Regions from separate parts of the Streptomyces sp. NPDC093225 genome, predicted to be linked through region 1. Evidence: predicted binding sites of a transcription regulator. Region 1 holds the regulator's gene; each other region holds the start of a gene.

Region 1 (9,297 bases):
TCGTACGCCGACGTCGTGGCCGCGCCCGAGACCAACCGGCTGATCGAGACGTACGTCCAGACCCTGAACCAGGGGCTGCAGCGCTGGCAGACGGTCAAGAAGTTCCGGCTGCTGCCGCGCGACCTGGACGTCGAGCACGGCGACCTGACTCCCAGCCTGAAGCTGAAGCGGCCGGTGGTCGAGCGTGAGTTCAAGCACCTGATCGACGAGATGTACGAGGGCGCGCGGGAGGCGTAGCCGCCCGACCGGGCGGGGGCCGTACGCCGCCGCCCGGGCCGCTCCGCCGCCGCCCGTACGGGCCTTCGGGGTCCGTACGGGCCCGCCGCCGTCCGGACGGCCGCGGGCCGGACCGGGCTCCGGGCGGCCGCCGGACGCGGCCGGTCGGGTCCCGGCGGGTGCCGGGCGGGCCGGTGCCGCCGGGCGGTGCGGGACAATGGGGCCATGCCTTCCGTACTGCCCGATGGCGAGCCCATGCCCGACGACGGGGCGCTGCCGTCGCACGCCCTGGAGGGCGCCGCGGACCGGCCGCTCGGTTTCTACCTGCACGTGCCGTACTGCGCCACCCGCTGCGGCTACTGCGACTTCAACACCTACACCGCCACCGAGCTGCGCGGCACGGGCGGGGTGCTGGCCTCCCGCGAGAACTACGCCGACACCCTGATCGACGAGCTGCGCCTGGCCCGCAAGGTGCTGGGCGACGACCCGCGGCAGGTCCGCACGGTCTTCGTCGGCGGCGGCACCCCGACGCTGCTGCCGGCCGGGGACCTGGTGCGGATGCTCGCCGCGATCCGGGACGAGTTCGGGCTGGCCCCCGACGCCGAGGTCACGACCGAGGCGAACCCGGAGTCGGTGGGGCCCGCGTACCTGGAGGAGCTGCGGGCCGGCGGCTTCAACCGGATCTCCTTCGGCATGCAGAGCGCGAAGCAGCACGTCCTGAAGGTGCTGGACCGCACGCACACGCCCGGCCGGCCGGAAGCCTGTGTCGGCGAGGCGCGGGCGGCCGGCTTCGAGCACGTCAACCTCGACCTGATCTACGGCACGCCCGGCGAGACCGACGACGACTGGCGGGCCTCGCTGGACGCCGCCCTCGGCGCCGGCCCCGACCACGTCTCGGCGTACGCGCTGATCGTGGAGGAGGGCACCCAGCTGGCCCGCCGGATCCGGCGCGGCGAGGTGCCGATGACCGACGACGACGTGCACGCCGACCGGTACCTGATCGCCGACTCCGTCCTCGGGGGCGCGGGCTACGAGTGGTACGAGGTGTCGAACTGGGCCACCTCGGAGGCCGGCCGCTGCCTGCACAACGAGCTGTACTGGCGCGGGGCCGACTGGTGGGGCGCGGGCCCCGGTGCGCACTCGCACGTGGGCGGCGTCCGGTGGTGGAACGTCAAGCACCCCGGCGCCTACGCGGCCGCCCTGGCGGAGGGCCGCTCCCCGGGCGCGGGACGCGAGGTCCTGTCGGACGAGGACCGGCGCGTGGAGCGCATCCTGCTGGAGCTCCGCCTGGTCGACGGCGTCCCGCTGTCCCTGCTGGCCCCGGCCGGGCTCGCCGCCTCCCGCCGCGCGCTGGCCGACGGCCTCCTGGAGGCCGCTCCGTACGAGGCCGGTCGCGCGGTCCTCACGCTGCGGGGGCGGCTGCTGGCGGACGCGGTGGTGCGGGACCTGGTGGACTGATCCCTCGGCGGGGTGAATCCCGGGGGGAACGGCCATGGCCTGGGCCTCGCGGCCCTAGGCTCCGTCCGTGAGCGGGGCCGGGTGAAGCGGAGGGGCCGTGGTGTGAACGCTTTGTACGAAGCGATGGTCGCGGTGTTCGATGAGCATCCGGAGCTGTTCGGCCGGTTCAAGATCGAGCTTCTGCGGGGTGACGTCGTCATGACGCCCGGCCCCGAGACGGGCCACAACCTCATCGTGGAGGCGGTCCAGGACCAGATCCCGCGTGACCGCTGGCGCCGCTTGCAGCGGCAGGACGTCGCGATCCCAGGTGAAATCAGCGAGCCGCAGCCCGACCTCGTGGTGGTCGAGCGCGGGGCGGTGCCGGGGAGCGGGAGGTTGATGCCCGCACAGGTGATCTCGCTCCTCGTCGAGGTCGTCACCGAGTCGACCGCCGATCGCAACTACGGCGTGAAGCGCTCGCTCTATGCCTCCGCGGGCATCCCGGCGTACCTGATCGTCGACCCGTTCGAGGCGGCCTGCCTGCTGCTCACCCAGCCGGGCGGAACGGGAGGGGAAGCCGACTACCAGCAGCGGCTGACGCAGGACTTCGGTGATCCTTTGCCGCTGGACGTGCTCGGCATCGAACTGGACACCAGCGAGTTCGGCACCCTCCCCAAGTTCAAGCGCCACCGTCGCCCGTGACGAAGTCGATCAGTTCCTCCACGCGGCCCAGGAGGGACGGCTCCAGGTCGCGGTAGGACGTGACGCGGGACAGGATGCGCGTCCAGGCGGCGCCGGTGTTCTCGGACCAGCCCAGAGCGCGGCAGACGCCCGTCTTCCAGTCCTGCCCCCGCGGGACCACCGGCCAGGCGGGGATGCCCAGGGCGGACGGCTTCACGGCCTGCCAGACGTCGACGTACGGGTGGCCGACGACCAGGACGTCGGGGGAGGAGATCCGGGCCGCCAGGCGGGACTCCTTGGACCCCTCGACCAGGTGGTCGACCAGGACGCCGAGGCGGGCGTCCGGCCCCGGGGCGAACTCGGCGACGATCGCGGGCAGGTCGTCGACACCGGACAGGTACTCGACCACCACGCCCTCGATGCGCAGGTCGTCCCCCCAGACCCGCTCCACCAGCTCCGCGTCGTGCCGGCCCTCGACGTAGATGCGGCAGGCCCGGGCGACCCGGGCGCGGGCGCCGGGGACGGCGAGCGACCCCGAGGCGGTACGGGCCGGCGCCGCGGGCGCGCGGGAGGGGCGTACGAGGGTGACGACCGCGCCCTCCAGCAGGAAGCCGCGCGGCTCCAGCGGGAAGACCCGGCGCTTGCCGAAGCGGTCCTCCAGCGTCACCGTCCCGCCCTCGCAGGCCACCACCGCCCCGCAGAAGTCCGTGCCGGCCACCTCGACGACCAGGTCCGGGTCCGCCGGCACCTCGGGAGCGGGCCGGGACTTCTTCCAGGGCGGGGTGAGATCGGGACCGTACTGTCGCATCCGCACGACAGTAGGAACGCCGTCACCCTCAGGCGCGCGACACGCCGAAGCGGCGGGCCAGTGTGGCGCGCTGCGCACGGACGAACCGGGCATCGACGACGGAACCGTGCCCCGGCACGTAGAGGGCGTCCTCGCCGCCCAGCGCCAGCAGCCGGTCCAGGGCGGCCGGCCACTGGCTGGGGAGCGCGTCCGGGCCCGCCTGGGGCTCGCCGGACTCCTCCACGAGGTCCCCGCAGAAGACGACCTCCCGCTCGCCGGGCACCAGGACCGCCAGGTCGTGCGGGGTGTGCCCGGGCCCCACGTTCGCCAGCAGGACCTGCACCCCGCCCAGCTCCAGCGTCCACTCGCCCGAGACCAGATGGCGCGGTACGACCAGCACGTCCACCGACGCGGTGGCCTCCGCCGGCGCCAGGCCGTGCCCCACCGCGTCCGCCCGCAGGGCGTTGCGGTCCACGGTCAGCATCGATTCCAGCCCCACCGCCCCGAAGGCCTCGACGCCGGCGAACGCCGCGGCCCCCAGCACGTGGTCGAAATGTCCGTGCGTGAATGCGAGGTGCGTCACGCGGCGGCCGGTCAGCCGCTCGGCCTGGGCACGGATCTCGGCACCCTCGCGCAGGGACGACCCGGGGTCGACGAGGAGCACCGCATCGTCCCCCACCACCAGTCCCACCGTGCAGTCCCACACCGGCAGACGGCGGCGGCCGGACCGCCCGGTCAGGCGTTCCCACCCCAGCTCTTCCCAAGCGACGTCCATACCGCGACGCTACCGTGACGGGCCACCCTTGCTAGGGGCGTACCCGGCCGCCGTACACTGACCGGGGGATCTCTGGCACTCGCACGCACCGAGTGCCAGCACGGTCCGAACAGGGTCGGTCACGGAAACAGGTCAGGCATCACAGCTGGAGGTGGGCGCAGATGCTCAGCGAACGCAGGCTCGAGGTGCTGCGCGCCATCGTCCAGGACTACGTCGGGACGGAGGAGCCGGTGGGCTCCAAGGCGCTCACGGAGCGCCACAAGCTCGGCGTGTCGCCCGCCACGGTCCGCAACGACATGGCCGTGCTGGAGGAGGAGGGGTACATCGCCCAGCCCCACACCAGCGCGGGCCGCATCCCGACCGACAAGGGCTACCGGCTCTTCGTCGACAAGCTCGCCGGCGTCAAGCCGCTGTCGACCCCGGAGCGCCGGGCCATCCAGAACTTCCTGGACGGCGCGGTGGACCTGGACGACGTGGTGGGGCGCACGGTGCGGCTGCTCGCGCAGCTGACCCGACAGGTCGCCGTGGTGCAGTACCCGAGCCTGACCCGCTCCACGGTGCGGCACGTCGAGCTCATCGCGCTCGCGCCGGCCCGGCTGATGCTCGTCCTGATCACCGACACGGGCCGGGTCGAGCAGCGCATGGTCGACTGCCCGGCGCCGTTCGGCGAGCAGGCGCTGTCGGACCTGCGGGCCCGGCTCAACAGCCGGGTGGTGGGACGCCGGTTCGCCGACGTGCCGCCGCTGGTGCAGGACCTGCCGGAGGGCTTCGAGCCGGAGGACCGCGCGACGGTCTCCACCGTGCTCTCGACCCTGCTGGAGACCCTGGTGGAGGAGACCGAGGAGCGGCTGATGATCGGCGGTACCGCCAATCTGACCCGCTTCGGACACGACTTCCCCCTCACGATCAGACCGGTGCTGGAGGCGCTGGAGGAGCAGGTCGTGCTCCTCAAGCTCCTCGGCGAGGTCAATGAATCGGGCATGACCGTACGCATCGGGCACGAGAACGCCTACGAAGGGCTGAACTCCACGTCCGTCGTGTCGGTCGGCTACGGTTCGGGCGGCGAGACCGTCGCCAAACTCGGCGTGGTCGGACCGACCCGCATGGACTACCCCGGAACGATGGGAGCGGTACGCGCAGTGGCACGTTACGTCGGACAGATCCTGGCGGAGTCGTAAGTGGCCACGGACTACTACGCCGTACTCGGCGTACGCCGCGACGCGTCCCAGGACGAGATCAAGAAGGCCTTCCGCCGGCTGGCGCGCGAGCTCCACCCGGACGTGAACCCGGATCCGAAGACGCAGGAGCGCTTCAAGGAGATCAACGCCGCCTACGAGGTGCTCTCCGACCCGCAGAAGAAGCAGGTCTACGACCTCGGCGGCGACCCGCTGTCCTCCTCGGGCGGCGCCGGTGCCGGCGGCTTCGGCGCGGGCGGCTTCGGCAACTTCTCGGACATCATGGACGCGTTCTTCGGTACGGCGTCCCAGCGCGGCCCGCGCTCGCGCACCCGGCGCGGCCAGGACGCGATGATCCGGATCGACCTGGAGCTCGACGAGGCCGCGTTCGGCACGACCAAGGACATCCAGGTCGACACCGCCGTGGTGTGCACGACCTGCTCCGGCGAGGGCGCCGCACCCGGCACCTCCGCCCAGACCTGTGACATGTGCCGCGGCCGCGGTGAGGTCTCCCAGGTCACCCGGTCGTTCCTGGGCCAGGTCATGACCTCGCGCCCCTGCCCGCAGTGCCAGGGCTTCGGCACCGTGGTCCCGACCCCGTGCCCCGAGTGCGCGGGCGACGGCCGGGTCCGTTCCCGGCGCAACCTGACGGTCAAGATCCCGGCGGGCGTGGAGAACGGCACCCGCATCCAGCTCGCGGGCGAGGGCGAGGTCGGCCCCGGCGGCGGCCCCGCCGGCGACCTCTACGTCGAGATCCACGAGCTGCCGCACCCGGTGTTCCAGCGGCGCGGTGACGACCTGCACTGCACGGTCACCATCCCCATGACGGCGGCGGCCCTGGGCACCAAGTGCCCGCTGGAGACGCTCGACGGCATGGAGGAGATCGACATCCGGCCCGGCACGCAGTCCGGCCAGTCGATCCCGCTGCACGGGCGGGGCGTCACGCACCTGCGCGGCGGCGGCCGCGGCGACCTGATCGTGCACGTCGAGGTGACCACCCCCGGCAAGCTCGACCCGGAGCAGGAGGCGCTGCTGCGCCAGCTGGCGAAGCTGCGCGGCGAGGAGCGGCCGATGGGCCAGTTCCAGCCGGGCCAGCAGGGGCTGTTCTCGCGCCTGAAGGACGCGTTCAACGGCCGCTGACGGCCGCAAGGCGAGGCTGTCGGGCCCCGGGCGGGAATCCGCCCGGGGCCCGACCGCGCCAGGCGACGGTGCCGATTCGGCGGGGTGCGGTGGACGTGGCACGATGCAGCACATGTCCTCCGCGCTGAGCGATCTCCACCCCCATCCGATCGTGCAGGCCCCCATGGCGGGCGGGGCGTCCCGCCCCGAACTCGCCGCCGCCGTCTGCGAAGCGGGCGGACTCGGCTTCCTGGCAGGCGGCTACAAGACCGCCGACGGCATGTACCAGGAGATCAAGCGGCTGCGCGCCCTGACCCGCCGGCCCTTCGGCGTCAACCTCTTCATGCCGCAGCGCAGTTACGTCGACCCGGCGGCCGTGCGGACCTACCGCGGGCAGCTCGCGGGCGAGGCCAAGTGGTACGAGACCCCGCTCGGCGACGACGTCTTCGCGGGTGCCGACGACGGGTACGACGCCAAGCTCGCGATCCTCCTCGACGACCCGGTGCCGCTGGTGTCGTTCACCTTCGGCTGCCCGAGCCCCGAGGTGCTCGGCTCCTTCGCCGCCGCCGGCACCCGGACCGTGGTCACCGTCACCTCGGTCGAGGAGGCCCGTACCGCGCAGGCGGCCGGGGCGGCGGTCCTGTGCGTCCAGGGCATCGAGGCGGGCGGCCACCAGGGCACCCACCGCGACGACCCCGAGTCCGACGGCACCGGCTTCGGACTGCTGCCGCTGGTCGCGCAGGTGCGGGAGGCCGTCGCGCTGCCGATCGTCGCCGCCGGCGGGCTGATGCGGGGCGCGGACATCGCCGCCGTGCTGGCCGCCGGGGCCGAGGCGGCGCAGCTGGGCACCGCGTTCCTGGTCTGCCCCGAGTCCGGGGCGCACCCGCTGCACAAGCAGGCCATGACCGATCCGCGGTTCACCCGTACCGAGTTCACCCGGGCCTTCTCCGGGCGGCCGGCGCGGGGGCTGGTCAACCGCTTCATGCGCGAGCACGGCCCGTACGCCCCGGCCGCGTACCCGCCGGTGCACCACCTGACGAGCCCGCTGCGCAAGGCGGCGGCCGAGGCCGGGGACCCGCAGGGGATGGCCCTGTGGGCCGGGCAGGGCCACCGGCTGTCCCGCGCCCTGCCGGCGGGGGAGCTGGTGGAGGTCCTCGTGGCCGAACTGGCCGAGGCGCAGAATGCGTTGAGTCGTTGAGTCGTTGAGTCGCCGAGTTGTTGCTTAACCGCAGGACCCTTGAACAGGAGCACGTCATGACAGCCCCGGTATTCGTGGTCGAGCAGGTGCCCGCCGGGCCCGGTCCCGGCTTCGTCCTCGACGGGCCCGAGGGGCGCCACGCGGTGTCCGTGAAGCGGCTGAACCCCGGCGAGGAGGTCGTGCTCACCGACGGGCGCGGCGGCTGGGCCGAGGGTGCGGTCGAGGCGGCGGAGGGCAAGGACCGGCTGGTGGTCGCCGTACGGGCCACCGGGGTCGAGGCCGAGCCGGAGCCGCGGGTCACGGTCGTCCAGGCCCTGCCGAAGGGGGACCGGGGCGAGCTGGCGGTCGAGACGATGACCGAGACCGGGGTCGACGCGATCGTGCCGTGGCAGGCGTCGCGGTGCATCACGCAGTGGCGCGGGGAGCGGGGCGCCAAGTCGCTCGCGAAGTGGCGCGGCACCGCCCGGGAGGCCGGCAAGCAGTCCCGGCGGGTGCGGTTCCCGGTCGTCGAGGAGGCGATGACCACCAAGCAGGTGGTCGCGCTGCTGGCCTCGGCCGACCTCGGTGTCGTCCTCCACGAGGACCGTGACGCGCCGTCCCTCGCCCTGGCGGTGGCCGACCTCCCGGTCAAGGGCTCGATCGTCGTCGTCGTCGGGCCCGAGGGCGGGGTCTCGCCCGAGGAGCTCGCCGCGTTCGCCGGAGCGGGGGCGCAGCCGTACCGGCTCGGGCGGTCGGTGCTGCGCACCTCCACCGCCGGCACCGCGGCCGTCGCGGTGCTCCTGGCCCGTACCGGTCGCTGGTCGTAGCCCCGGCGGGGGCGCTCCCCGCGCCGCCGGGGGCGCTCCCCGCGCCGCCGGGCCGGGGGCGCGGTGGGGCCCGATATCCGGTCCGCATCGGCGGGGACGGCCGATACGATGCGGGCGTACCGATCATGGATGAGCGAGGAGGCCCGCATGGCCGGTGAGGCACAGTCCGACTGCCTGTTCTGCAAGATCATCTCGGGAGACGTACCCGCCACGATCGTGCGGGAGACCGACAGCACCGTGGCCTTCCGGGACATCAACCCGCAGGCGCCCACGCACGTCCTGGTCATCCCCAAGGTCCACTACCCCGACGCCGCCTCGCTGGCCGCCGCCGAGCCGCAGGTGCTCGCGGACGTGCTGCGGGAGGCCGGTGAGGTCGCCGGGGCGGAGGAGATCGACGGCACGGGCTACCGGGTGGTCTTCAACACCGGTGCCGGCGCCGGCCAGACCGTCTTCCACGCCCACGCCCACGTGCTGGGCGGCCGCGGCATGCAGTGGCCCCCCGGATAAGCCGTGTCCGTACGTGAATTCGTGGTGCTCGGCACCGCCAGCCAGGTGCCGACCCGGCACCGCAACCACAACGGCTACCTGCTGCGCTGGGACGGCGAGGGCTTCCTCTTCGACCCGGGCGAGGGTACCCAGCGGCAGATGCTGCGGGCCGGCGTGGCCGCCCACGACATCAACCGGATCTGCGTCACGCACTTCCACGGCGACCACTCCCTGGGCCTGGCCGGGGTGATCCAGCGGATCAACCTCGACCGGGTGCCGCACCCGGTCACGGCCCACTACCCGGCCAGCGGCCAGCGCTTCTTCGACCGGCTCCGGTACGCCACCGCGTACCGCGAGACGGTCGAGCTCGGCGAGGCGCCGGTGGCCGCGGACGGGGTGCTCGCCACCGGGCCCTCGTACACCCTCGAGACCCGGCGGCTGAGCCACCCCGTGGAGTCCTTCGGTTACCGGATCACCGAGCCCGACGGCCGGCGGATCCGGCCCGAGCTGCTGGCGCGGTACGGGATCAAGGGTCCCGACGTGGGCCGCATCCAGCGCGAGGGCGCCCTGGGCGGGGTCACGCTGGAGCAGGTCAGTGAGCACCGGCGCGGGCAGAG
Region 2 (9,297 bases), on a different contig from region 1:
GCGCCCCGAACTGGCCCTCTATCCCGAGCAGGGCCTCGCCACCCAGGACTACCGCAACGGCCGGGCCCGACCCGACGGGGTCCTGGCCCCGTTCGACCACTTCGTCGGGCAGGGCGAGTGGGCCGCTTCCGACGGCGTGCTGATGACCGTCGAGGTGACGTCCCGCGACCCGGACACCGACCGCCGCGACCGCAGGGAGAAGCGGGACGGCTACGCGGCGGCGGACATCCCCGTGTACCTGCTCATCGATCGCGATGCGCAGGAGCTGGTCGTGTACGCGGAACCCGTCCGCGGCAAGTACGCCCGGCGCACCACGTATCCGTACGGCGCACAGGTCAAGCTTCCGAGCCCCGTCGCCATCACCCTCGACACCGAGAAGCTCAAGGACTACGTGCGCTGAGCGGCCTCAGGCGCCCCGTGCGGCCTTGATGAACGCCGTGATCAGCGCCGGGTCCTTGACCCCCCGCTCCCGCTCGACCCCGCTCGAGACGTCCACGCCCCAGGCGCCGGTGGTCTCCACGGCCTCGCGGACGTTGCCCGGGTGCAGGCCGCCGGCCAGCAGCCAGCGGCCCTCGGGGGCGGTGAAGTCCGCCGCGCCCCAGTTCCACGGCTTGCCCGAGCCCGGGTCCGGGGCGTCGAGCAGCAGCAGGTCCTCGCCGTACTCGCCGCAGCGCGCGACGTCCGTCCGCGACGTGGCCCGCAGGAGGGTGCGGCCGTCGGCGCGCAGCGCCTCGAAGAACTCCGGGCCCTCCTCGCCGTGGAGCTGGACGGCCCGCAGGCCGCCCTCCTCGGTGAAGCGGCGCACGTCGTCCACGGACTGGCCGCGGAAGACGCCGACGGTCAGCACGTGCGGCGGCACGAGGGCGGCCAGCCGGCGGGCGGTGGCGGCGTCGACGGTGCGGGGGCTGGCGGCGCAGACGAAGCCCACCGCGTCGGCGCCGTCGCGGACGGCGGTCTCGACGTCCTGCTCGGTGCGCAGGCCACAGATCTTCACGAAGAGGTCGCTCATGATGCGTCCAGTGAACCAGAGCGCGGGCGGCGGGACGCAGGACGTCCGAGCAGCGAAAAAGTTGTATCCCGTACCTCTTACACCTCAAGATCCCCGCAGTTAGGGTGCGGTCGCCAGCCCCGCGTTCCCAGAGGAGCCAGTTGTCCAGTTCCACCCGCCGCGACCGGCAGCCGCGCCTGCGGCGCCTCGCGGCCTGCGCCGCCTTCGTCCTGTCCGCGAGCGGCCTCGCCACCGCCCTGCCCGCCGCCGTCCCCGCAGACTCCGGGGGCGCCGCCGCGCACGCGGCCACCACGCTCAAGCCCCGCACCGACGTCGATCGCGACGGGCAGAACGACCTGCTGTTCCGGTACCCGTCGGGCGCCGGGACGATGTGGTCCACCAAGAACCTCTCGGTCATGGACTACACCTACTACGGCTACCCGGCCTCCCAGCCGAAGGACGTCATCGGCCTGGGCAACGTCCGCGGCGACTCCCGGCCCGAGTTCCTCCAGCTGACCGCCGACGGCCGCCTCTCGCTGCACACGGCCACCGCCACCGCCACCCTCGCGCCCAGCTGGACCGGCACCGGCTGGCAGGCGTACGACCGCGTGGTCGCGGCGGACGACCTGAACCGCGACGGCCGCCCCGACCTCATCGCCCGCACCCCCTCCGGCGACGTCTTCCTCTACCGCAGCAACGGCAGCGCCACTGGCAACCCGTTCTCCGCCCGAGCGAAGGTCGCCTCCGGGTGGTGGGGCTACGACCAGGTGATCGGCGCCGGCGACCTGGACCGGGACGGGGTCGGCGACGTGCTGGCCCGGGACCGCTCCGGCATCCTCTGGTACTACAAGGGCACCGGCAGCGCGACCGCCCCGTTCAAGGGCCGCGTCAAGGTCGGCAGCGGCTGGAACACGTTCAGCAAGATCATCGCTCAGGGCGACCAGGACGGGGACGGCCGGGCCGACCTGATGACCCTGAAGCCGAGCGGCGACGTGTACTACTACCTGTCCAAGGGCGGCGGCGCCTTCTGGCCCCGCAGCACCTGGGGCAACGGCTGGTGGTGGATGGCCCGGGCCGTCAACGAGGGCGGCAACCCCGTCTACGGCAAGAACGGCATCACCGGTGTGAACGCCGCCGGCGAGCTGCACTTCCACGAGAACCGCTCCAACGGCCTCTACCCGTCGTACGAGACCAGCGGCACCTTCCCGGCGGGCAGGAAGCTCGTCGTGGCCACCGGCATCGACGGCAGCGGCCAGGCCGCCGTGCTCGCCTTCGGCGGCGGGCAGTTGCTCAATGTGAAGAAGAACGCCCCGGTCTCCGGCGACTTCACCACCACGAACCTGGTCACCGGCCCCGGCGACCTGACCGGCGACGGCCGCGGCGACCTGCTCACCCGGGACTCCGCGGGCACCCTCTGGCTGCGCGCCGGGCAGGGCAACGGCACCGGCTTCGCGGCCCCGGTCCGCGTCGGCACCGGCTGGGGCGCGTACAAGGCGCTCGTCGGCAGCGGCGACGTCAACGGCGACAGCCGGACCGACCTGATCGCCCAGGGCACCGACGGGAACCTGTACGTCTTCCCGGGCAACGGCACCGCCACCACGCCCTTCAAGGCGCGGCAGCTGATCGGCAGCGGCTGGAACACCTACAACGCCATCGCCGGCTCCGGCGACCAGAACGGCGACGGCCGGGCCGACATCATCGCCCGCGACGGCGCGGGGAAGGTGTACGTCTACTACGGCACCGGCGGCTCCGGTACGGCAACGTTCGCCGCGCGCAAGGCCGTGGAGGGCGACGGCCCGGACGGCCAGGTCGGCGCCAACCACAACTGGAACGTCTACCCGCAGATCGGCTGAGGCACGTACAACGCCCGAGGGCGGCACCCCCATGGGGGTGCCGCCCTCGGCGTACTGCTCGGGATCTACCGATCGGCCCTCAGGTCGATCAGAAGTCCATGTCACCGCCCGGCATGCCGCCCGGAGCGGCCGCGGCCTTCTCCGGCTTGTCGGCGATGACGGCCTCGGTGGTCAGGAACAGACCGGCGATGGAGGCGGCGTTCTGCAGCGCGGAACGGGTCACCTTCGCGGGGTCGATGATGCCCTCGGCGATCATGTCGACGTACTCGCCGGAGGCGGCGTTCAGACCGTGGCCGACGGCCAGGTTGCGCACCTTCTCCACCACGACGCCACCCTCGAGGCCGGCGTTGACGGCGATCTGCTTCAGCGGGGCCTCGAGCGCCAGCTTGACGGCGGCGGCGCCGACGGCCTCGTCGCCCTCGAGCTCCAGCTTCTCGAAGACCTGGGAGGCCTGCAGCAGGGCCACGCCACCACCGGCGACGATGCCCTCCTCGACGGCGGCCTTCGCGTTGCGGACGGCGTCCTCGATGCGGTGCTTGCGCTCCTTGAGCTCGACCTCGGTCGCGGCACCGGCCTTGATGACCGCCACGCCACCGGCGAGCTTCGCCAGGCGCTCCTGCAGCTTCTCGCGGTCGTAGTCCGAGTCGGAGTTCTCGATCTCGGCGCGGATCTGGTTGACACGACCCTGGACCTGGTCGCTGTCACCGGCACCGTCGACGATCGTGGTCTCGTCCTTGGTGATGACGACCTTGCGGGCGCGGCCGAGCAGGTCGAGACCGGCGTTCTCGAGCTTGAGGCCGACCTCCTCGGAGATGACCGTGCCACCGGTGAGGATGGCGATGTCGCCCAGCATGGCCTTGCGGCGGTCGCCGAAGCCCGGGGCCTTGACCGCGACGGAGCGGAAGGTGCCGCGGATCTTGTTGACGACCAGGGTCGACAGGGCCTCGCCCTCGACGTCCTCGGCGATGATCAGCAGCGGCTTGCCGGACTGCATGACCTTCTCCAGCAGCGGAAGGAGGTCCTTCACGTTGCTGACCTTGGAGTTGACGATCAGGATGTACGGGTCCTCGAGCGAGGCCTCCATACGCTCCATGTCGGTGGCGAAGTACGCCGAGATGTAGCCCTTGTCGAAGCGCATGCCCTCGGTGAGCTCGAGCTCCAGACCGAAGGTCTGGGACTCCTCGACCGTGATGACGCCTTCCTTGCCGACCTTGTCCATCGCCTCGGCGATGAGCTCGCCGATCTGGGTGTCGGCGGCGGAGATGGAGGCGGTGGAGGCGATCTGCTCCTTCGTCTCGACCTCCTTCGCCTGGTCGAGCAGGGCGCCGGAGACGGCCTCGACGGCCTTCTCGATGCCGCGCTTCAGGCCGATCGGGTTGGCGCCGGCGGCCACGTTGCGCAGGCCCTCGCGGACGAGCGCCTGGGCGAGGACGGTCGCGGTGGTCGTACCGTCACCGGCGACGTCGTCCGTCTTCTTGGCGACTTCCTTGACCAGCTCGGCGCCGATCTTCTCGTACGGGTCCTCGAGCTCGATCTCCTTGGCGATGGAGACACCATCGTTGGTGATCGTGGGGGCACCCCACTTCTTCTCAAGGACGACGTTGCGACCCTTGGGGCCAAGGGTGACCTTGACGGCGTCGGCGAGCTGGTTCATCCCGCGCTCGAGACCGCGCCGGGCCTCCTCGTCGAACGCAATGATCTTGGCCATGTGAAGTGGTCCTCCCGGACTGGGGTGGATTGCTCCGGGACCGCGTCTGGCGCCCGCGACGGACGGCCTGCGTGCCTGGCAGTTCCTTCCCGCCAGGCCTGCGGGCCTCACCGACCCGATCCTCGTCTTTATCACTCTCACCCGGAGAGTGCTAACGCCAATGATTAGCACTCGGCACCCTCGAGTGCAAGCGGCTCTCGCGAAGCGGGCCACCCCTGACGCACCGTCGGCCGCCCCTCCCGCGCCCCGCCGCCGCGCTCCGGCCGCCCCGTCCCGCCGACTCGCCCGCGCGCGCCGCGGGGGCCCGGACGCGCGCGAGGGGCCCGCCTCCCTCACGGGATGCGGGCCCCTCGGCCGTATGCGTCGTGCGGTCGCTCGCGCGCGGCTTAGGCCAGCTTGACCATGTCCGCCTGCGGACCCTTCTGGCCCTGCGAGATCTCGAACTCGACTCGCTGACCTTCTTCAAGGGTGCGGTACCCGTCCATCTGGATCGCGCTGTAGTGGACGAAGACGTCCGCACCACCGTCGACCGCGATGAAGCCGTAGCCCTTCTCCGCGTTGAACCACTTGACGGTGCCCTGAGCCATGCCTAACTCCCCTATTACTGGCCCTTGCGCGGATCCGCACTTCGCGGACCCGGGTCAGACCTTGCGCCGTAACGCGCCGACCGCGGCTGAATGTATCTGCATGGACGCTGTCTGCAACAGGTCATTCCGACGAGAATTCAGGACACCCTGATATCGGCAAATAGCCCCAGGAGTCACGGCATCGGGGGGCAATTCGGGCCGGATGAAACACGCCAACAGCCCATATCGCACACGCAGGTTGACCCGATGTCGACCATCGCGGCGCCCGCTCATATGCGTATGGCATGAACGGCGAGGGGGGCTACCCCAACCCTACCGCGCGCAACCAACCAGAATCGCCCCCTCCGCTTTTTGCGGAGGGGGCGATTCTATGGACTGCACGTGCAGCATTTATCGACTGGCCACGGACATTCGACGGACTTTCGATTAACAGAAGGGTTCGACTTCGAGGGTCTCAGCAGCCGCCGGCGACGGCCGGGATGATCGAGATGCCCGCGCCGTCCGGCGTCGGAGCCTCCAGACCGCCCTCGAAGCGCACGTCGTCGTCGTTCACGTACACGTTCACGAAGCGGCGCAGCTTGCCCTGGTCGTCCAGCACGCGGGCGGCGATGCCCGGGTGGGCCTGCTCCAGGGAGCCGATGACCTCGGCGAGGGTCGCGCCCTCGGCGGGCACCTCGGCCTGGCCGCCGGTGTAGGTGCGGAGGATGGTGGGGATGCGGACGTTGACGCTCATGCGCTTGTCGCCTTCCGGGAGGTACGGGGGTGCAGGGGTGGTCAGGAGGCCAGGCCGGCGGCGCGGAACGCGTCCAGGCTCGGGCGGATGGTCGCGGTCTGGCCGGTGCCGGAGACCGCTTCCAGGGTCTTGAGGCCGTCGCCGGTGTTGAGGACGACCGTGGTCAGGGTCGGGTCCAGTACACCGTTGTCGATCAGCTTCTTCGTGACACCGACGGTCACGCCACCCGCCGTCTCGGCGAAGATGCCCTCCGTCCGGGCGAGCAGCCCGATGGCGTCCACGACCTGCTCGTCGTTCACGTCCTCCACGTAGCCGCCGGTGCGGCGGGCGATGTCGAGCACGTACGGGCCGTCGGCGGGGTTGCCGATCGCGAGGGACTTGGCGATGGTGTTCGGCTTCTGCGGGCGGACCACCTCGTGCCCGGCCTTGAAGGCGGTGGAGACCGGGGAGCAGCCCTCGGCCTGGGCGCCGAAGATCTTGTACGGCTTGTCCTCGACCAGGCCGAGCTTGATGAGCTCCTGCAGACCCTTGTCGATCTTGGTGAGCTGGGAGCCGGAGGCGATCGGGACGACGATCTGGTCGGGCAGCTGCCAGCCGAGCTGCTCGCAGATCTCGTACGCCAGGGTCTTCGAGCCCTCGCCGTAGTACGGGCGCAGGTTGACGTTCACGAAGCCCCAGCCCTCGCCCAGCGGGTCGCCGATGAGCTCGGAGCAGAAGCGGTTGACGTCGTCGTAGTTGCCCTCGATGCCGACCAGGTCGCCGCCGTAGACGGCGGCCATGACGACCTTGCCCTGCTCCAGGTCGTGCGGGATGAACACGCAGGAGCGGAAGCCGGCCCGGGCGGCCGCGGCGCCCACGGCGCCGGCGAGGTTGCCGGTGGAGGAGCAGGACAGGGTGGTGAAGCCGAAGGCGCGGGCGGCCTCGACGGCGATCGCGACGACGCGGTCCTTGAAGGAGTGCGTCGGGTTGCCGGAGTCGTCCTTGACGTACAGCTTGCCGGTGATGCCCAGCGCGGCGGCCAGGTTCTGCGCGTCGACCAGCTTGGTGAAGCCGGGGTTCAGGCTCGGCTTGTCGGCCACGTCGGCGGGGACGGGCAGCAGCGGGGCGTAGCGCCAGATGTTGTTCGGACCGGACTCGATGGCCTTGCGCAGGGTCTCCGGGTCGCCGACGGGCAGCTCGTAGGCCACCTCGAGAGGACCGAAACACTCGACACAGGCGAAAATGGGACCGAGGTCGAAGCGCGTCCCGCATTCGCGACAGGAGAGCGCGGTGGCGGGACCGAGGTCGACCTGGGCGGGGGTAGCAGACTGTGCAGCCATGATGGCGAGGCCCTTTCTCCTCATCTTCCCCATGGCGGACGTCGCCATGAGACGGAATTGGCACCTTCCCTAGCCGGGAGCCTCGCGGCGCGACGGTGCGCACGAGACCGGCTGGAGGGTTGCCGGGGCTTCAACGGGCCGTGTCCCTCTGCCCCTCTGGATGAGCGGTATTCGATTGTCAACGCGGCATTCGACCCCCGACATGCGATGGTCATCCGCGTTGTTCAAGACTGTAACCGAAGGGCCGGGAGGCGGAAGGTTCCGTCCGAACGGCGAGATGGCGATCACCCGACGGGGATCGCCGAAGGCATCGACGAGCGAGGGGATCCGCGTGCTGGAAGAGGTGGAGCGCTGGCTCGCCGGTCGGTCCTGGTCGGCGGCCGACCGCACGCTCGACCAGCTGGTGGCGGCCAAACGGGCGACGGGCAGCACGGTCAGCGTGGTGCTGCCCGCCCTCGACGAGGAGGCCACGGTCGGGGACATCGTCGAGACGATCCGGCGCGAACTGGTCGAGGGCGTGCCGCTCGTGGACGAGCTGGTCGTCGTCGACTCGGGCTCGACCGACCGTACGGCCGAGGTGGCGGCCAAGGCGGGTGCGCGCGTGGTGCACCGGGACGCGATCCTGCCCCGGATACCCGCCCTGCCGGGCAAGGGCGAGGTGCTGTGGCGGTCGCTGCTGGTGACCTCCGGCGACATCGTGTGCTTCGTGGACGCGGACCTGCGCGACTTCTCGGCGGACTTCGTGTCCGGGATCGTCGGGCCGCTGCTGACCGAGCCCGAGGTGCAGTTCGTCAAGGCGATGTACGACCGTCCGCTCGGCAGCGCCGACCTCGACTCGGTCGCCGCGGGCCGGACCGGTCAGGGCGGGCGGGTGACCGAGCTGGTGGCCCGGCCACTGCTCAACCTGCACTGGCCGCAGCTGGCCGGCTTCGTGCAGCCGCTGGGCGGCGAGTACGCGGTGCGCCGCTCGCTGCTGGAGCGGCTGCCGTTCCCGGTGGGGTACGGGGTGGAGCTGGGACTGCTGGTGGACGCGCTGCACACGGTGGGGCTGGACGCGCTGGCCCAGGTGGACGTCGGCGTACGGGTGCACCGGCACCAGGACGGGCAGGCCCTGGGGCGGATGGCGGCGGCGATCTACCGGACCGCGCAGCTGCGGCTCTCCCGCGGGCACCTCGTACGGCCGGTGCTGACGCAGTTCGAGCGGGGCGAGTCCGGCTTCGAGCCGCGGACCTACGCCGTGGACACCGAGGAGCGCCCCCCGATGGTCGAAATCGAGGAGTACACACGTTTGAGCGGGCGCGAGGCGGGCTAGGTTCGCGGCATGGCTTCCGAGGCATCCAAGGACCATTCCGCACCCCCGCGCGTGCTCGTCGCGGCGAACCGCGGCCCCCTCTCGTACGCCCTCGCCGAGGACGGCACGCTCAGTGCCCGCCGCGGCGGGGGCGGCCTGGTCTCCGGCCTGTCGGCCGCGCTCGCCGAGCACCCCGGATCGCTGTGGGTGTGCGCGGCGCTGGGGCCGGGCGACCGGGAGGCGGTGCGGCGCGGGGTGTCCGAGCCCGGGGTCCGGATGCTGGAGATCGACCCGGCCGTCTACGACGACGCGTACAACGGGATCGCGAACTCGGTCCTGTGGTTCACCCACCACGGCCTGTACGACGTCCCGCGCGAGCCCGTCTTCGACGCGGAGTTCCGGCGCCGCTGGGCGTCGTACCGCGAGTACAACCGGGCCTTCGCGGACGTGCTGGCGGCGCGGGCGGCGCCCGGCGCGGCCGTGCTGATCCAGGACTACCACCTCTCCCTGGCCCCGGGCCTGCTCCGGCAGGCCCGCCCCGACCTGCGGATCGGGCACTTCACGCACACCCCGTGGGCCTCGGCCGACCAGCTGGCCATGCTGCCGGACGACGTCCGCGAGGAGCTGGTGTGGGGGATGCTCGGGGCGGACGAGCTGGGGTTCCACACGTGGGCGTGGGCGTCGGCGTTCATGTCCGGCGCCCAGCTCGACGGCCCCGGTGGGGTGGCCGACCCCGTCTGCCCCACCGGTGACCCCTGGCGGGGCGTCGCGCACCGCCGGGGCGGCGGTCCGCGGCGCCGCACGCGCGTGATGGCGCG
Region 3 (9,297 bases), on a different contig from region 1:
CATAAGAATCAGGTCGGAGCGGTCGGCACCCCAGCGGCGGAGGACTTCCTCGCCGTTGGCGGCCGTCGTCACACGCTCGACGCCGGGCACGGTGGCAACCGCGCGACGGAGCGCCTCTCGGGCAAGCGGGGAGTCGTCGCAGACGAGGACGGAAGTCATGACCGCCCTCCGCAGCTGCTGATGCGCGTCACCTTGAGCCTCCAGGCTGGTACGTATCGTCACCTGTGCGGTCGATGCTCTCGGACACCTGTCCGGGAACTTGTTCTTTCAACCGCCTTCGCTCTCTCAACGATGGTCACTCGAAAGAGTTACGGGTCGGACGGACACCTTCGGCACTCTACGTGAGGAAGCGAACACAGCGCTGGAGCCACAAGCCAACTGTCCTCCGTCTGGAGCTATGCCCTATTTGGCGGCTTTCCTTCCATCTGGCACGTGTCTGAGGCTAGATTCCCAATGAGTCATATTTACATCTACTCGGATAGTAGATGTGGAGACACGGACCGTATCCGCTTCAGTACCGGCTTGAAGAGGACTAGCAATGGCAGATTTCTCCCGCCTCCCCGGACCGAACGCCGACCTCTGGGACTGGCAGCTGCTGGCCGCCTGCCGGGGAGTCGACAGCTCCCTCTTCTTCCACCCGGAGGGCGAGCGGGGCGCGGCCCGGAGCGCGCGCGAGGCCTCGGCTAAAGAGGTCTGCATGCGGTGCCCGGTGCGTTCGGAGTGCGCCGCGCACGCCCTGGCCGTACGCGAGCCCTACGGCGTGTGGGGCGGCCTGACCGAGGACGAGCGCGAGGAGCTCATGGGTCGCGCCCGCCACCGCCTCATCTCCGCCTCCGGCGTGGGCGGCACTGCCGCGCACTGAACACCAGTGTGCGAAGGGCACTGGGAGTAACGTTTCCTCAACTCATTGGGGACACGACCCCGCCCGGGCGTGTCCCACGGGCCGCCGCACGCCCGACGGCGTGCGGCGCGCCCGGCAGGCCGGTCAGCGTGCCGCGGCCCGCTCCAGCTGGTCGAGCGTGGCCGCCACCGCGGGCACGCGCGCGAGGTCCGGCAGCGTCAGCGCCACCACCTCGCGCTCGACGGCCGGCTCCACGGTGACGGTGCGCGCCGCCTTGGTCCGTACGGACTCCACGGCGAGCTGCGGCAGCACCGCCACGCCCAGCCCGGCCCCGACGAGGCCGACCACGGCCGGGTAGTCGTCGGTGGCGAAGTCGATGCGCGGGGTGAACCCGGCCGCCTCGCACACCTCCACCAGGTGCCGGCGGCAGCGCGGGCAACCCGCGATCCACGGCTCCCCGGCGAGCTCCGCCATCTCCACCTTCTCCGCCTCGGCCAGCCGGTGGCCCTCGGGGACCAGCCCGATCAGCCGGTCGGTGAGCAGCGGCCGCACCACCAGGTCCGCCCACTCCGCCGGGTCGCCGCCGCCCGCGCCGGTGTAGCGGAAGGCCAGCGCCACGTCGCAGTCGCCCTCGCGCAGCATCTCCACCGAGCGCGGCGGCTCCGCCTCCACCAGCGAGACGCGCGTGCCCGGGTTCGCCTCCCGCATCGCCGCGAGCGCGGTGGGCACCAGCGTCGAACTGCCGCTGGGGAAGGACACCAGCCGCACCCGCCCGGCGCGCAGCCCGGCGATGGCGGCCACCTCCTCCTCGGCCGCGGTGAGCCCGGCCAGGATGCCGGCGGCGTGCCGGACCAGCGCCTCGCCCGCCTGGGTCAGCCGCATCTCGCGGCCGGTGCGGATCAGCAACGGGGTGCCGGCGGACTGCTCCAGCGCCTTCATCTGCTGGCTCACGGCGGGCTGCGTGCAGCCCAGCTCGCGGGCCGCGGCGGAGAAGGATCCGGTCGCGGCCACCGCGCGCAGGACTCTCAGATGACGTGCCTCGATCACCCCTCGAGCATAAGCCCTGCTTTGAGTCGCAAGCCAATATTCCCGAGCCCGCTTTGGGAGTGCTGGGCTAGCGTTACTGCCATGCAGCTCATCTCCGTGAACCTCGGCCGCCCCGTCCCCGTCCCGTACACGGACGCGCCCGACGGCTGGACCGGCATCGGCAAGCAGCCCGTCGCCGGCCCGGTGAAGGTCACCGCCCCGGGCCCCAAGGGCGTCGCGGGCAGCGGCCTCGCCGGCGACTCCGTCGGCGACCTCCGCCACCACGGGGGCGACCACCAGGCGGTCTACGCGTACGCGCGCGAGGACCTCGACCACTGGGAGCGCGAGCTGGGGCGCGAGCTGCCGGGCGGGATCTTCGGCGAGAACCTCACCACCACGGGGATCGACGTCAACGGCGCGCGGCTCGGCGAGCGCTGGCGGGTGGGCCGGGACCTGGTCCTGGAGGTGGCCTCGGCGCGCATCCCGTGCCGCACGTTCGCCGGACACCTGGACGAGAAGGGGTGGGTCCGCAGGTTCACCCGGGAGCTCCGGCCGGGGGCGTACCTGCGGGTGGTGGAGCCCGGCGAGGTCTCCCCCGGCGACCCGGTCGAGATCGTGCACCGCCCGGACCACGAGGTCACGGTGGCCTTCTGGTTCCGCGCCTTCACCACCGAGCGGTCGCTCCTGCCGCGCACCCTGGCCGCCGGGGACGCGATGGATCCGCAGGACCGGGCCAAGGCGCAGGCCTACGCGAACGCGTACGGCGACGCCTGACGGACCCGCGGCGGGGACACGGACGCGGGACGAAACCCGCGGCGGCTAGGTTGCGCGTATGACGACTGCTCTGATCACCGGATCCACGGCGGGCATCGGTGCCGCCTTCGCGCGCAAGCTGGCCGCCCAGGGACACAACCTCGTGCTCGTGGCCCGCGACACCGGGCGGCTGCGCGAACAGGCCACCGAGCTGCACGACCGGCACGGCATCGAGGCGGAGGTGCTGACCGCCGACCTGTCGACGGAGGAGGGCATCACGGCGGTCGAGGAGCGGCTGGGCGACCGTCGGGACCCGGTCGACCTGCTGGTCAACAACGCCGGGTTCGGCAACAAGGGGCGGTACCTCGACGTGCCCATGGCCGACGAGCTGACCATGCTCAAGGTGCACGTCGAGGCGGTGCTGCGGCTGACCTCGGCGGCCGCGGAGTCCATGCGCTCGCGCGGGCGCGGCGGGATCGTCAACGTCGCCTCGGTGGCGGCGTTCCTACCGCGCGGTACGTACGGGGCGAGCAAGGCGTGGGTCGTGCAGTTCACCCAGGGCGCGGCCAAGGACCTGGCCGGCTCGGGCGTGCGGATGATGGCGCTGTGCCCCGGCTTCGTGCGGACCGAGTTCCACGAGCGGGCCGGGATGGGCACCGACAACATCCCGAACTGGATGTGGTTGGACGCGGACAAGCTGGTCGGGGCCGCCCTGGACGACCTGGCCCGGGGCCGTACGGTCTCCGTGCCGGACCCCCGCTACAAGGCCCTGATGGGCGTCGTGAAGATGATGCCGCGCGGCGTGCTGGGCGGCGTGTCGTCGCGGACGGGCCGCAAGTACGGGCCCCAGTAGCTCTGGCGGGGCGGGTGGGTCAACCGTCAACCAACGCCCGAAAAGCCGCTGAACGGGTGGTTTCTCACTAAAATTGAGACCGTCCCTTCCAGCCCGGGAGACCACCATGACATTCGTACAACTGGTCGATTACACGACCCACCAGCCCGAGGCCATGAACAGCCTGCTGGACAAGTACGTCTCGCAGAGCCAGGGCCGGCGCACGGTGACGCACACCGTCGTGGGCAAGGACCGCGACAACTCCGAGCACTACGTCGACGTGGTCGAGTTCCCGTCCTACGAGGAGGCGATGAAGAACTCCAACCTCCCCGAGACGGACCGAATGTTCCACGAGATGGTGGCGCTGTGCGACGGCATGCCGACGTTCACCAACCTCGACGTGATCCGCGACGAGTCCCTCAACACCATGCTGGTGAACCGGATGTTCGAAGGGCTCATCCAGCAGGGCGACATGAGCCTCCTGGAGGAGTGTTACGCCACCAACTACATCGACCACGACATCGGCAAGGAGCAGCAGACCGTGGTCGGTCGCGAGGAGATCCGCAAGGACGTGGAGATGTGGCGCGGCGGCTTCGACATGGAGTTCACCATCGACACGCAGCTGGCCCAGAACGACTGCGTCACCACGGTGTGGAGCTGGAAGGGCGTCCACAAGGGCGAGTTCATGGGGATGGCGGCCACCGGCAAGACCTGCACGATGACCGGCACCACCACCTTCCGCTGCGAGAACGGGAAGATCGCCGAGGGCTGGTGGCACTACGACGCCATGAGCCTGATGCGCCAGATGGGCATGACCGGCTGAACCGAGCGCGCACCCGGTCGAACTGACGGACCGCCACCGGCCCGCCGTACGCGCACGGCGGTACGCGGCCGCGCACGGCGCCCGCACGAACGGGGAGGCCCCCGCCGCACAGGGTGCGACGGGGGCCTTGCGCGTCAGCGTCGGCCTCGGCGTCCGCGTCCGCGCCGTGGGGCGCGGCGGGTGCGAAGGTCAGTGGCTGTGGCCGTGACCGTGGCCGTGACCGTGGCCGTTCGCCTCTTCCTCTTCCTTCTTCTCGACGACCAGGGTCTCGGTCGTCAGCAGCAGGGAGGCGATGGAGGCGGCGTTCTCCAGGGCGGAACGGGTGACCTTGACCGGGTCGATGACGCCGGCCTTGACCAGGTCGCCGTACTCGCCGGTGGCGGCGTTGAAGCCCTGGCCCTTCTCGAGCTCGGCGACCTTCGAGGTGATGACGTAGCCCTCGAGGCCGGCGTTCTCGGCGATCCAGCGCAGCGGCTCGACGGCGGCGCGGCGGACGACGGAGACGCCGGTGGCCTCGTCGCCCTCCTTGCCCAGGTTGTCGGCGAGGACCTTGGAGGCGTGGACCAGAGCGGAGCCACCACCGGAGACGATGCCCTCCTCGACCGCGGCGCGGGTCGCGGAGATGGCGTCCTCCAGACGGTGCTTCTTCTCCTTCAGCTCCACCTCGGTGGCGGCGCCGACCTTGATCACGCACACGCCGCCGGCCAGCTTCGCGAGGCGCTCCTGGAGCTTCTCGCGGTCCCAGTCGGAGTCCGTGGCCTCGATCTCGGCCTTGATCTGGTTGACGCGGCCGACGACCTCGTCGCTGCTGCCGGCACCGTCGACGATGGTGGTGTCGTCCTTGGTGACGGTCACGCGGCGGGCGGAGCCCAGCACGTCCAGGCCGGCCTGGTCGAGCTTGAGGCCGACCTCCTCGGCGATGACGGTGGCGCCGGTCAGGACGGCCATGTCCTGCAGCATCGCCTTGCGGCGGTCACCGAAGCCGGGCGCCTTGACGGCGACGGCGTTGAAGGTGCCACGGATCTTGTTCACGACCAGGGTCGACAGGGCCTCGCCCTCGACGTCCTCGGCGATGATCAGGAGCGGCTTGGAGCCACCGGCCTGGATGACCTTCTCCAGCAGCGGCAGCAGGTCCTGGATGGAGGAGATCTTGCCCTGGTTGATGAGGATGTACGGGTCCTCGAGGACGGCCTCCATGCGCTCCTGGTCCGTCACGAAGTACGGCGACAGGTAGCCCTTGTCGAAGGCCATGCCCTCGGTGAACTCGAGCTCGAGACCGAAGGTGTTCGACTCCTCGACGGTGATGACACCGTCCTTGCCGACCTTGTCCATCGCCTCGGCGATGAGCTCGCCGACCTGCTGGTCCTGCGCGGAGAGCGCGGCCACGGCGGCGATGTCGCTCTTGTCCTCGATCGGACGGGCGGTGGCGAGGAGGTCCTCGGAGACGGCCTTGACGGCGGCGTCGATGCCCTTCTTCAGGGAGGCCGGGGAGGCGCCGGCGGCGACGTTGCGCAGGCCCTCGCGGACCAGCGCCTGGGCCAGCACGGTCGCGGTGGTGGTGCCGTCACCCGCGATGTCGTTGGTCTTGGTCGCCACCTCCTTGACGAGCTGGGCGCCCAGGTTCTCGTACGGGTCCTCGAGCTCGACCTCGCGGGCGATCGTGACACCGTCGTTGGTGATGGTGGGGGCGCCGAACTTCTTGTCGATGACGACGTTGCGGCCCTTGGGGCCGATCGTCACCTTGACGGTGTCGGCAAGCTTGTTGACGCCGCGCTCGAGGGCGCGACGGGCGTCCTCGTCGAACTTCAGGATCTTCGCCATGGGAGCGTTCTCAGTCCTCTACGTAGAACGGAACGCGCCCTGGGCACCCGGATATGAAGGTCAGGGAGCCCAGGGCGCGTTCACAGCATCTGCTTCGCGTACTCGCGAGCTTGCGGGGTGATTACTTCTCGACGATCGCGAGCACGTCGCGAGCCGAGAGGACGAGGTACTCCTCGCCGTTGTACTTCACCTCGGTGCCGCCGTACTTGCTGTACAGCACGATGTCGCCGACGTTCACGTCGAGCGGAAGGCGCTGGCCGTCCTCGAAGCGGCCCGGGCCCACGGCGAGGACGACGCCCTCCTGGGGCTTCTCCTTCGCGGTGTCCGGGATGACCAGGCCAGAAGCCGTGGTCTGCTCGGCGTCGAGCGGCTGGACCACAATGCGGTCCTCGAGCGGCTTGATGGCAACCTTGGAGCTGGCGGTCGTCACGATCCGACCTCCCCCTTCGGAGATCTCACGGGGTTAACTGTCTGAGGTGGCGACCAGGTCGATCCGTCGTCGCGGGTGCCGGACCTGCCCGTCGCTGTGTTGGCACTCCCCAGTGGCGAGTGCCAGGGCCGAGACTATTCCGGCGATTAGCACTCGGTCAAGCGGAGTGCCAATTCACAGCGCGGCGGTGTCGGCCGGAGGCACCTCCGGGAGCCCCGGTGCAGCTGTCCCGCCGGTGTGACCCTTCCCATCGCAGCCCGCCGGAGGAACCTCGCGGCGGACCCCGACGTCGTTGAAGACATGAAGATAAAGCGCCTCATAGGCGAGCAGAACGGACGGACTGCCTCCACCTACGCCGACGACGGCGGGCTCCCGTGCGGGGACTGAGGCCGCTGACGACGGCGGGCGCCCGGCGCCGGACCGAGGCGCTGCTGCTGGCGTTCGTCGTCCTGATCACCGTCGGCGGGCACGCCTGCGTGGGCCTGTCCATGACGGGCGAGCTGCCCGCGGAGCTGCCGAAGTTCGCGATCAGCATGACCCTGCTGGCGCTGGTGGGACACCTGGCGGTGCGCCGGTTCGCCGCGTACGCCGACCCGCTGGTCCTCCCGCTGACGTTCCTGCTGTCCGGGATCGGCCTGGTCCTGCTCGCACGGCTGGACCCGACGTACCTGGAGCGCTGGCCCAAGGCCGGCACCACCGCGCCGAACCAGCTCCTGTGGACGGTCGTCGGCACCGCCGCCTGCATCGGCATCCTGATGCTGCTGCGCGACCACCGGCACCTCCAGCGGTTCATCTACATCACGATGCTCGTGGCCCTCGCGCTCCTGACCGCTCCCGTGTTCTTCGGCGCGGACATGTACGGCGCCAAGCGGTGGATCATCATCGGCGGGCAGTCGCTCCAGCCGGGCGAGTTCGTCAAGATCATGATCTCGGTGTTCTTCGCCGGCTACCTCGTGGTCCACCGCGACTCGCTGTCGCTGACCGGGCGCAAGCTCCTGGGGATGCGGCTGCCGCCGATGCGGCAGCTCGGCCCGATCATCACCGTCTGGATCATCTCCCTGCTGGTGCTGGTCTTCGAACGCGACCTCGGCACCTCGCTGATCTTCTTCGGCGTCTTCGTCGTCATGCTGTACGTCGCCACCGAGCGCACCAGCTGGATCGTCTGCGGCCTGCTCATGGCCGCCCTCGGCGCCTTCGTCGTCGGCTCGACCGAACCCCACGTCAAGGGGCGCGTGGCGGCCTGGCTGGACCCGCTCGCCATCTACCTGCCGCCGGAGCAGCGGCCGCCCGGCATGGTCTCCGACCAGTCCGCGCAGGCGCTGTTCAGCTTCGGCAGCGGCGGGATCACCGGCACCGGACTCGGCCGGGGCCACCCCGAGCTGATCGGCTTCGCCGGGCGCAGCGACTTCATCCTGACGACCATCGGCGAGGAGCTGGGCCTGGCCGGGGTGATGGTCGTCCTCGTGCTGTACGGGCTGCTCGTGCAGCGGGGGCTGCGGATGGCGCTGGGCGCCCGCGACCCGTTCGGCAAGCTGCTGGCGGTCGGACTCTCGGCGGCCCTGGCGCTCCAGGTCTTCGTCGTCGCGGGCGGCGTCACCGGGCTGATCCCGCTGACCGGCAAGGCACTGCCGTTCCTCGCGAAGGGCGGCTCGTCCCTGGTGGCCAACTGGATCATGGTGGCGCTCCTGCTGCGCATCTCGGACAGCGCCGAACGCCAGCGGGAGGCCGACGCCCGGGGCCCGGTCGAGACCACGATCACCCCGGTGGTCGCCGCCCCGTCCGCGTCAGCGGGTCAGAGGTAGTCCTCCAGACGGCCTATGGCGTAGCCCTGGTCCTGGATGCGCCGCAGCATGCGCGCCGTCATCTGCGTGATGGTCGTGCCCTTGAGCTCGCTCGGGCCGCGGAAGTGGGCGAGGACGATGTCGCCGGGCCGGAGGGCGTCGCCCTCCGCGTACTGGAAGTCGTGGATCTGCATCGAGACCCGCCACAGCACGAGCTTCTCCAGGCCGCAGTCCGCGGCGGCGCGCAGCGTGGCGTCGTTGTAGTTGCCGTAGGGCGGGCGGAAGAGCCTCGGGGCCGCCCCGAACCGCTTCTCGAGGCGCTCCTGCTGCCCGCATATCTCGGCCCGCTGCCGCTCGTAGGGGAGGGTGCGCAGGTTGGGGTGGGTGAGGGTGTGGTTGTTGATCTCGCTGCCCGGTCCGAGCTTCTTGATCTCCGCGAAGTGCCCGTAGTCCGACGAGGCGACGCCGTCCGTGAGGAACATGCTGATCGGCAGCTTCAGGTCGGCGACCATCCGCAGGAACGCGGGGTCCTTCTCGGCGCCGTCGTCGTACGTCAGGAAGACGGTCTTCTGCCCGGCGGGCACGGGTATTCGGTCCACGACGGGTATCCGGCCGGGCTCGGCCGGCGGCAGCTGAGCCTTCCGCGCCGGCCGCGGCGCGAACCGCAGCGGCCGGGCCAGCCCCCACCGGCGGTACGCGGTCGACACCGCGGCCCCGGCCGAGCCGCCGGGCGACGGGGTCGGGGTGGCGGTGGCGGCCGGGTGGCCCGGCCGGCCGCTCCGCCCGTCCTGCACTCCCTCGGTGGCCTTGCGCCCGAGCCGCTCGATCGGGTCCACGCTGTTCGCGCAGCCCGCGAGGGCGCCCGACAGCGCGAGCACGAGCGTGAGTGCGAGCGCACCGGCCTTCGCCGTCCCGGCCCCCGGCCGGCGCGCCTTGATCACAGATAGTCCTCCAGCTTGGCCACGGCGTACCCCTTGTCCGTGACGGTCT

The links. The regulator HrcA, encoded in region 1, represses chaperone genes, less so after heat shock. The targets are predictions, from matches to a motif close to TTNGCACTCNGNNNNNCNGAGTGCNAA.
Region 2: the regulator HrcA is predicted to act here: its motif matches at 4,714-4,740, upstream of groL (chaperonin GroEL).
Region 3: the regulator HrcA is predicted to act here: its motif matches at 6,673-6,699, upstream of groES (co-chaperone GroES).

What each region holds. Positions count from the first base shown of each region.
Region 1 covers NZ_JBIVNX010000049.1:31,187-40,483, forward strand. The annotation lists gene ACIQCH_RS31430 (AMP-dependent synthetase/ligase) at 1-237, shown strand, start outside; gene hemW (radical SAM family heme chaperone HemW) at 442-1,674, shown strand; gene ACIQCH_RS31440 (Uma2 family endonuclease) at 1,798-2,355, shown strand; gene ACIQCH_RS31445 (DUF3097 domain-containing protein) at 2,333-3,142, opposite strand; gene ACIQCH_RS31450 (MBL fold metallo-hydrolase) at 3,171-3,896, opposite strand; gene hrcA (heat-inducible transcriptional repressor HrcA) at 4,058-5,074, shown strand; gene dnaJ (molecular chaperone DnaJ) at 5,075-6,211, shown strand; gene ACIQCH_RS31465 (nitronate monooxygenase) at 6,324-7,388, shown strand; gene ACIQCH_RS31470 (16S rRNA (uracil(1498)-N(3))-methyltransferase) at 7,445-8,194, shown strand; gene ACIQCH_RS31475 (histidine triad nucleotide-binding protein) at 8,342-8,701, shown strand; gene ACIQCH_RS31480 (ribonuclease Z) at 8,705-9,297, shown strand, end outside.
Region 2 covers NZ_JBIVNX010000020.1:114,945-124,241, reverse strand. The annotation lists gene ACIQCH_RS20140 (Uma2 family endonuclease) at 1-400, shown strand, start outside; gene ACIQCH_RS20135 (phosphoribosylanthranilate isomerase) at 407-1,009, opposite strand; gene ACIQCH_RS20130 (FG-GAP repeat domain-containing protein) at 1,150-2,841, shown strand; gene groL (chaperonin GroEL) at 2,930-4,549, opposite strand; gene ACIQCH_RS20120 (cold-shock protein) at 4,936-5,136, opposite strand; gene ACIQCH_RS20115 (MoaD/ThiS family protein) at 5,591-5,869, opposite strand; gene thrC (threonine synthase) at 5,911-7,212, opposite strand; SAM riboswitch class I at 7,206-7,355, opposite strand; gene ACIQCH_RS20105 (glucosyl-3-phosphoglycerate synthase) at 7,520-8,500, shown strand; gene ACIQCH_RS20100 (trehalose-6-phosphate synthase) at 8,510-9,297, shown strand, end outside.
Region 3 covers NZ_JBIVNX010000028.1:44,873-54,169, forward strand. The annotation lists gene ACIQCH_RS24040 (response regulator transcription factor) at 1-159, opposite strand, end outside; gene ACIQCH_RS24045 (WhiB family transcriptional regulator) at 539-862, shown strand; gene ACIQCH_RS24050 (LysR family transcriptional regulator) at 986-1,888, opposite strand; gene ACIQCH_RS24055 (MOSC domain-containing protein) at 1,970-2,641, shown strand; gene ACIQCH_RS24060 (SDR family NAD(P)-dependent oxidoreductase) at 2,700-3,473, shown strand; gene ACIQCH_RS24065 (ester cyclase) at 3,580-4,275, shown strand; gene groL (chaperonin GroEL) at 4,465-6,096, opposite strand; gene groES (co-chaperone GroES) at 6,218-6,526, opposite strand; gene ACIQCH_RS24080 (FtsW/RodA/SpoVE family cell cycle protein) at 6,901-8,328, shown strand; gene ACIQCH_RS24085 (polysaccharide deacetylase family protein) at 8,319-9,248, opposite strand; gene ACIQCH_RS24090 (polysaccharide deacetylase family protein) at 9,245-9,297, opposite strand, start outside.